One region of the Synechococcus elongatus PCC 6301 genome, then DNA from elsewhere that is predicted to be linked to it. Evidence: riboswitches for the same ligand, from Rfam matches in the RefSeq annotation. Region 1 holds a riboswitch; the other holds the start of a gene.
What was found. Region 1 has a riboswitch for cobalamin ahead of cobG (precorrin-3B synthase). Riboswitches for the same ligand answer to the same signal wherever they lie in the genome.
Positions count from the first base shown of each region.

Region 2: linked by a shared signal. The riboswitch ahead of SYC_RS00940 (HupE/UreJ family protein) and the one ahead of cobG (precorrin-3B synthase) in region 1 are both predicted to bind cobalamin.

Region 1 is NC_006576.1:2,395,087-2,399,508, forward strand. Features, by position in the region: gene cobI (precorrin-2 C(20)-methyltransferase) at 1-486, opposite strand, end outside; gene SYC_RS11865 (precorrin-8X methylmutase) at 483-1,112, opposite strand; gene cobG (precorrin-3B synthase) at 1,137-2,600, opposite strand; cobalamin riboswitch at 2,649-2,837, opposite strand; gene SYC_RS11875 (bifunctional cobalt-precorrin-7 (C(5))-methyltransferase/cobalt-precorrin-6B (C(15))-methyltransferase) at 2,865-4,094, shown strand; gene sigC (RNA polymerase sigma factor SigC) at 4,148-4,422, opposite strand, start outside.
Region 2 is NC_006576.1:205,133-209,554, forward strand. Features, by position in the region: gene SYC_RS00935 (RluA family pseudouridine synthase) at 1-1,385, shown strand, start outside; cobalamin riboswitch at 1,521-1,665, shown strand; gene SYC_RS00940 (HupE/UreJ family protein) at 1,686-2,381, shown strand; gene metH (methionine synthase) at 2,536-4,422, opposite strand, start outside.

The sequences.
Region 1 (4,422 bases):
ATCGCGTAAGGTCTCTGCATCTAGGGTCGCTGGCATGATGCTCAAGACATCATTTCGATAGGTGATCGGTGCCCCTAACATGGCTGCACTCGCAAAGGTTGAGGAAATACCAGGCACCACTTCAGTCTGAAACTGGTCGGCAAGGCGATTAAATAAATACATGAAGGTTCCATATAGCATGGGGTCACCTTCGCAGAGAACAGCTACGTCTTGTCCTGCGGTTAAATGCTGAGCAATCTTAATCGCTGCTTGATCGTAATAGGGTTGTGATGATCGCTCCACACTGAAGGGCAGAGGCATGGGAATTTCAATCTGATCTGTGCGGATATAATCTGCAACGATTGATCGCGCTAGGGCCTTGCCATTCTCTAGCGTCGGATAAGCAATCACAGGCACTTGCTTAAGAATCCGATAGGCTTTGAGCGTCAGTAGCTCTGGATCGCCAGGCCCAATGCCGAGCCCGTAGAGACGACCAGTAGAACTCATAGTTCACTCTCCTGAGCGATCGCGTTCACTGCTGCAGCCGCGATCGCACTGCCGCCGCGACGACCATGAAGGGTCATAAAAGGAACATTACGAGAGTTCTCAGCAAGGGCTTGCTTTGATTCGATAGCTCCGACAAAGCCAACTGGAAAGCCTAAGATCACAGCAGGGCGGTCAGTCGTTTCATCAAGGATTTCCAGTAAGCGAAAGAGCGCGGTGGGTGCATTGCCAATGACAACAACTGAACCCTGTAATTGCGATCGCCATAGCTCCATTGCTGCAGCTGAGCGAGTGTTGTTAATTTGCTGTGCGATCGCGGGCACTTCGGGTTCATTCAAGGTACAAATCACTGGATTCTCAGCAGGTAATCGCTTACGGGTAATGCCATTGGCGACCATTTGAGAATCACAAAGAATAGGACATCCATCCTTGAGTGCTTGACGTCCTGAAACTAATGCTGTAGCTGAGGCTTCAAAGTCTTGAACAATGTCAGTCATCCCACAAGCGTGGATGAGACGGACTACAACCGTAGCCAAGTCCTCTGGCAAATGGCTAAGACAAGCCTCTTCACGAATAATGCAAAAAGACTTTTTATAGATGTCAGTGCCATTCCGAATGTAGTCGAACATGTGCCGAGCTAATGTACTCCGAATCTAAAGTAGAACTGGAACAATAGTATTCAGATCAAACTGCGACCGCAGCAGAAACTGAACGAGAGACTCCGAAGTTGATTGTCTGTGTTTCTGATAGCGCTTTAAAACCTCTGTTATGAATGAGATGACCTGATGAAAACTCAGGCTGGGACCTGAGATTCGATCAAAGCGATCGCTATCTCCAAAGAAGATATTATATCGTTCGTTTGGCTTTTGCTCTTCAGGAGAATCAGCTGCAAGAATCGTAATCTCTGCTGGACTTGACTGAGCACAAAACTTAGAACAAGCACTGATATGAATATTAATTGGATCGAGTGCTTGGCAAACTTGATCAATGGCTTGTTGCAACCGTTCTGCAAGAGGTTGCGTTGGAACTATTGCTGCTTGACAAACAGGGTGACCCGCACAAGCAATGATCACAGGTTCTTTAGCAGTTGTTGCAAAGCCTAACTCTTGGAACCGCTGCTGAGCCTCGATTACTTCACTCTTGTTTAGGTTGGGAACGATGAGGCTTTGCCAGGGTGTTAACCGTATCTCTTGGCAGTTTAGGGCTTCTAGAATTTGAATTAAAGCTGTGAGTTGTAAACCTGTGATCTGGCCAAGAAAAGAACGAATGCCCAGATAAAAAAGATCTGGATTGCTTTGGGGATAAAAGCCAAACTGTCGATAGGGCTGGCTGACTGGAAGCGATTGTTGAGTTGTCTCTAGAGACTGTCGCGATCGCTCTTGGATGACTTGTAAGAATTGCTCTAATCCCCAACTTTCGATCAGTGAGTGCAAACGGGGTTTACCTTGCCGACCTGCCTTCACTTCTTGGTTGCTATATTCGTAATAAATCGCAGTCAGTGTAGCAATCGTTGGGAGTAGCTGATCAGGAGTGATGATGTAACCAGTATCAATTAGCTGTTTTTTAACTGCCAGTTGTAGTAGAAAGGGAATCTCTTGCTGATTGGTCTGAATAGCAGTCAGTTGAACATCATTCAGACGATGTTCCCAGGCAACAGGCGATCGCGTGCCAATACCGACAGATCCACCCCCATCTAGACCAATGCTGAACTTAGCGGAAAGTTCACCATATTCAGGATGTTGTTGCAAAAACTGATCGATCTGTTGAATATATGGGCGAGTGTCGAGCAGCTCTTCTGGGTCAATCCCTGCGGTGGGACTAGCCATCAAATTGCGGAGGTGATCGGTCTGCGGATGAGTTGCTGCTAAACCAACGGCTTGCAGCTGATTCAGCTCAGACGAATCGATCGCTCGTTGAACACCGCGAATTTGCAGATTAGCGCGATTGGTAACCTGCACCTGATCGCACTGAAGCGTTGTTAGTAAATTGGCAATAACTTTTAGCTGGTTTAGATGTAGAGTCCCAGCAGGAATGCGAATACGCAGTAAAAAACCATCCTGAGCCCGAGTGCCATAAAATACCCCCGGGCAAGCATTCGCTTGTGTCAACCAACTCATCGCGATCGCCTTCTCTGTGCTGCGCAGAGAACTTCAGCAAATGAGTGTCTTTTCGACACTCCTCAAGGCTGGCATTCTGACTCCATGGGCTTCTAGATATCTCTATCAAGAGCAATCACATTGATAGCCGATTGTGATACCTAAAAGTTGATTACAGTTGCGGCACAGTACCGGAATCACACCGGACTTTCCCAATCCTTAAGTCTCAGCAGCATAGCATGGGGCTGGTCACTGCTTGCGGGAGCATTACTTTTTACGAAGACAATGGATACTCCTTCCTTAACTCCGTGGCTATCGATCGTTGGGATTAGCGAAGAAGGATGGCTGGCCCTAACCCCGATCGCACAGCAATGTATCCTGCAAGCCGACATTCTCGTGGGCAGCGATCGCCATTTTGATCTTCTGCCTTCCCTGCCAGGTGCGGAACAATGGCGCTGGGGATCCCCGTTTTCCGCCACGATCACCCAAATCCTCGAGCGGCGCGGCCAATCTATTTGCATCCTCGCCAGTGGCGACCCAATGTGCTACGGCGTTGGGAGTTTGCTGGCACAACGCTTGCCGCTGACTGAACTCCAGATTCTGCCTGCACCCTCGGCCTTTAGTTTGGCCTGCTCTCGCTTGGGCTGGGCTTTGCCGGAAGTGGAAACCCTGAGCCTTTGCGGTCGCGATCCAGCGTTACTTAACGCGCTACTTTATCCTGGCGCCAAGATTTTGGCCCTCAGTGCCGATCGCTCGACTCCAGCCACGATCGCAGAGCAACTCTGTCAGCAGGGCTGGGGGTCAAGTCGGCTCACGGTTTTAGAACATCTGGGCGGCCCTAAGGAGCGAAAAATTAGTGAAATAGCCGAGCACTGGTCTCAGCCCACGATCGCCTCTCTCAACACCGTGGCGATTGAATGCCATGCCCGCGATCGCGACTTGATTGTGCCGCCCCGCCTGACTGGACTGCCTGATGCGGCCTACCACCATGATGGGCAACTGACCAAACGGGAAGTGCGAGCGATCACGCTAGCTGCGCTAGCTCCCCTGCCCGGCCAACTGCTCTGGGATGTGGGTGCCGGCTGTGGGTCGATCGGCATTGAATGGATGCGTAGCGATCGCCGCTGTCGAGCGATCGCCATTGAGCAGCATCCGCAGCGGCTGCAAATCATTACACAGAATGCGATCGCCCTCGGGGTTCCGAACCTGCAAGTGGTTGCCGGTTCAGCACCGGCTACGCTGAGTGGCTTGCCCCAACCGGATGCCATCTTCATCGGTGGCGGTGTCACTGCTCCAGGTGTGCTCGATCAATGCTGGCAAGCGCTGCCGATGGGTGGGCGGCTAGTTGTTAACGCCGTTACCCTCGAAAGCGAGCAAGTCGTTTTGGCTGGACAGCAGCGCTGGGGGGGAGATTTAATCCGTGTGGCGGTGCAGCGAGCGGAACCGATCGGCCGCTTTCTCGGCTGGAAATCGCTGGCACCGATCACGCAATGGACGGTCAAAAAAACAGCCTAGGCGATCGCGCCTAAGCTGCTTAAGACAGACAGGAGGACTGGACAGGGAAGCGACTAGTGCAACAACTCCAAATAGTCACGGATCTGATTGCGTCGTCGCGGATGCCGCAGCTTTTGCAGGGCCTTAGCCTCAATCTGGCGAACTCGCTCACGCGATAGGTCGAGCACTTGCCCAATTTCAGCGAGGGAATAAATCTGCCCATCGCGCAGACCAAACCGCATCCGAATTACATCGCGTTCGCGGTGATTGAGTTCGAGCAATAACCGCTGCAGATCATTGCTGAGGGATTCCTGAGTCAATCGTTCTTCTGGGGTGAAATCGGTGGTTT
Region 2 (4,422 bases), 510 kb from region 1:
GTTTTGTCCTGCAAGCTTTCTCGGGATCGCTACAGGGTAAAGCCGAATGGCCGGGCTGGGTGCCGCCAATTCCGGGGCGGGAACGAACGCGGCTGCAGGAAGAATTGACGTTGCTGGAACTGCAGGAGATTCGGACTGCACTGCAAGACAATCAGCAGCACCCTATCCGTGCGGAACTCAAAACAGCGGAACAGGTCTGGCAAAATCGCCTAGACCAGCTCAAAGCGGAACAGCAGCAACGCCGGTTGCAACGGCAACAGGATCGCGAGCAGGCGATCGCCCAACTTACGGGCGAAGCACTAGCGCACCGTCTCTGGGAAATCGAACAAGCGGGGGCTGACGATGGATTTGCGCGATCGCGCCTCAAACAGGCTCGTCGACAGGAATTAGCAGCCTTGCAAGCTCAGGTGGCTGAACTGGAGGCTGAGTGGTTGCGACTGCGTCGCCGTCGGCGCGCCATTTCTCAAGCCTTGCAAACGGCCATGCATCAAAGCGCCACTTTGCGCAGTTTTGATGGTGTGGAACAGGCAATCGCCAGTTTAGGCCGTCTGCCCACGGGCACCGGTGATTGTTGCCTGCCGAAGCTCTTGCATTGGGCGGGGGTAGCGGGCCTGACCCCCCTTTCGATCGCGGAATTTTGGTGGGGCCCCCCGCTCAGCGATCGCCAAGCGGGGCAATTTTACGGGCCTTGCCGCGATCGCTGCCAGCCAATTTTGGGCCACCTTCTAGCTGGATTGCCACCCAGTTCAGATGAGCCGCTGGAACTGCCAATTCTTTATGAAGATGCGGATCTGTTAGCGATCATCAAACCAGCCGGACTGCTGTCGGTGCCCGGTACGAGGGGTTTGCAGCAGGCCAGTGCCATTCAGCTGTTACGCCAGCAGTTTCCAGATCTGCCGACCTACTGCGTGGTTCACCGTCTTGATCAAGCAACATCGGGCATTCTCTTAGTGGCTCGCAATCGCCCCACACAAGTGGCTTTGTTTGAACAATTTCGCCGCCGGCAAGTTCATAAAGTCTACGAGGCACTGTTGGAGGGTCAGCCCGATTGCACTGCAGGGACGATCGATTTACCTTTGCGGCCCGACTGGACGCGGCGACCCTATCAACTCGTCGATCGAGATCGCGGCCGTCCAGCGCTGACTTACTATCGCTGCATCGACCAAACAGGCGATCGCTGTCGCATGGAGCTGGAGCCTATTACTGGCCGCACGCATCAATTGCGAGTTCACATGGCGCATCCTGAGGGATTAGGGCAACCCATTCTCGGCGATGATCTCTACGGACAAAGCAGCGATCGCCTCTATTTACATGCGCGATCAATTCGCTTTCGGCACCCCAGCCAGCTCGACTGGATTCAGCTGACCACAGACACCCCTTTTTGATAGAAAATCAGGGCAATTAATGACTAAAACAAAGTCTAAAAAATCTGATTATTTCTGATTGCATTAATGATTCTGAGATTGGCTTCAGTACAAAACTTATCGTTATTTCTAACCAAAACTGAACGTCTGTCAGTATATAATCACTAGGCTAACGGTTCTAGCGGGGATCAGCTGCTAGAAGCAATGGGGAAAGTGCAGTGTAAGTCTGCCGCTGTCCCGCAACTGTAATGAGACTATTGGTCTCTGAGTCAGGACGCCCACCGTTATCCCGTCAAAACACTGTCTGCGAGGTACAGGCAAATGCAAGTTAAATCAGGGCGATCGCTCTCTTCACTACAACGAAAACTCCAGAAAGTTAGTCTTTTCAGTGCACCAGTTTTACTGCTTCTCTCGATAGCATCACCTGCTTTTGCTCATCATGCTATGGGCGGACAAACACCCACCAGTATTTTTGAAGGATTACTATCGGGATTAGCCCACCCTATCATCGGCGTTGATCACTTCGCATTTGTGATTGCTGTTGGTTTGCTGGCATCTGTAACTCGTCAAGGTTTTCTCAGTATTTTTGCCTTTGTGATCGCTGCTCTAATTGGGACAGGATTGCACCTCGCTAATCTCAATTTGCCTGGGGCTGAGCTGCTGATCTCTGGCTCAATTCTGATTTTTGGTTGCTTGCTGGCTCGCAAAAAAGCGTTGCCAGTTGCCGCGATTGCAGGGCTAGCCGCAATCGCGGGGCTTTTCCATGGCTATGCCTACGGTGAAGCGATTATTGGCGCTGGCATGCCGCCCCTGTTTGCCTATCTAGTTGGCTTTACCCTGACGCAACTCGTGATTGCTATTTCGGCTTGGGCAGTGGGATGTACCTTGATTCGGCAACAATCTGCAACCGAAAGCCTGACTGCACCTTTGAAAACAAGTGGTCTAGTGCTGGTTGGAATTGGTCTTGCCTTCCTAACTTCTGAGCTAATCAATCTGGTCTTGCCAGCAGTCGCTTAGGGGCATGCGATTGATCACAATGGATCCCTAAAGTCAGGGGAGAGAAATCTCCCCTTTTTCAATGCCTAGAGTCTGCGATCGTGCAATCCCTCGAGACTCAAAATAGTCCGAGCTAGATTGCTCCTAGCCTTAATTGTGACTGACCCTAGCCAACTCAAGCACTAAAGTATTTCGCAGCCGGATGGTAGGCAACGATTGCAGTGGTTGATTGTTCTGGATAGAGTTGTTCACTCTCATCCATACTCATGCCAATGCGATCGGCTTCTAGAAGCTCCAACTGAATCCGCGAATCAGCAACATTGGGGCAAGCAGGATAACCAAAGCTATAGCGACTGCCTTGATAACGTTGCGCCAAGATGTCGCGCAAACTTTCGGGTTCTAGTGAACCATAGCCCAATTCGCGCCGGATGCGAGCGTGAGTCCACTCGGCCAACGCTTCGGCAAGCTGCACTGCCAAACCATGGAAATAGAGATAGTCGCTATATTGATCGCCTGCAAACAGTTGGGCTGCAAATTCTGTTGCCTTATGGCCAACCGTGACTGCTTGCATCGGGAAGACATCCTGAATGCCAAGCTCTTCTGGTGCGAAGAAATCAGCAATACAGAGTCGCCGCAAACTCCGTTGACGGGGGAAATCGAAACGAGCGGTTGGGCGATCGCGATCGTTGGGGTCAAACAACTGCAGACTATTTCCAACTGCAACGCAAGGGAAATAGCCATATACGACCTGCGGTTCTAGCAGATCTTCTGCCAGAATTCGGGTCGTCCATTGCTGGAGAATCGGTTCTACTTTTTCCGCAATAAAAGCATCGTATTCTTCGCGACTTTGCTCTTTCGGCTTTCGGAATTGCCATTGACCTACAAACAGGGCTTGGCGATCGAGATAGCTAAAGACCTCGGCAAAGGGAATTTCGTCAGGACCGAGGATTTTTGATCCCCAGAACGGTGGTGTGGGGCGATCGATATCAACTGCAACGGCTTCCGATCGCTCTAAATCAATTACAACTTCTGCTACAGACTCTCTCGATTCTGTTGGCTCAGCCGCTTCAGAGGCGATCGCGGCGACCTGCAAAGGCTGTCCCTGCTCATCCAAGAAGCCCAATTGGTCATCCCATTGATCCTTGGACTTAGCCGCCATGAGCTGATCCATGAAATGAAGATCAGCGAAAGCATCTTTGCCATAGATAACTTGACCTTTGTAGGTCTGTTGGCAGTCTTCATAGACAAATTTGGGTGTTAGAGCCGCGCCTCCTAAAATGACTGGGACTGAAATACCCTCCTCATTGAAGGTAGCTAAGTTTTCCTTCATAAAAGCAGTAGACTTCACCAGTAGCCCGCTCATGGCAATACAGTCTGCGTTGCAGTCTCGATAGGCTTGAATGATGTTTTCTACCGGTTGCTTAATACCAATATTGACAACCTTATAGCCATTGTTCGTCAGAATAATATCGACTAAGTTTTTACCAATATCATGAACATCACCTTTGACTGTTGCAATTAGGAACGTGCCTTTGCCCGAGTCATTGGTTTCCTCTTTATCCATGAAGGGCTCAAGGTAAGCCACAGCAGACTTCATGGTTTCAGCCGATTGCAGCACAAAGGGTAACTGCATTTGGCCACTACCAAAGAGATCACCAACGACCTTCATGCCATCCAACAAGAAGGTATTGATAATTTCTAGCGGTGGATACTGCTCAAGTGCCGTCGCTAATGCTTGATCTAAGCCAATCCGTTCGCCGTCGATGATGTGTTGTTTTAGTCGTTCTTCTAATGGCAAATCAGCCAGCGAAGGCCCACTGGCCCGAGCTTCTTTGGCACTGACTCCTTCAAATAGGGTTGTCAGCTCTGTCAGGGGATCGTAGACGCAAATACCATTTTCAAAGCGCCGGCGATCGCCTATCAAATCACGACAGACTTGTAATGGCTTTTCATCAATCTTACTGAGCGGCAGAATCTTCGCGGCGCTGACGATCGCACCATCCATTCCTGCTTCGCAGGCATCGTGAAGGAAAACTGAATTGAGGACAATTCGTGCCGCTGG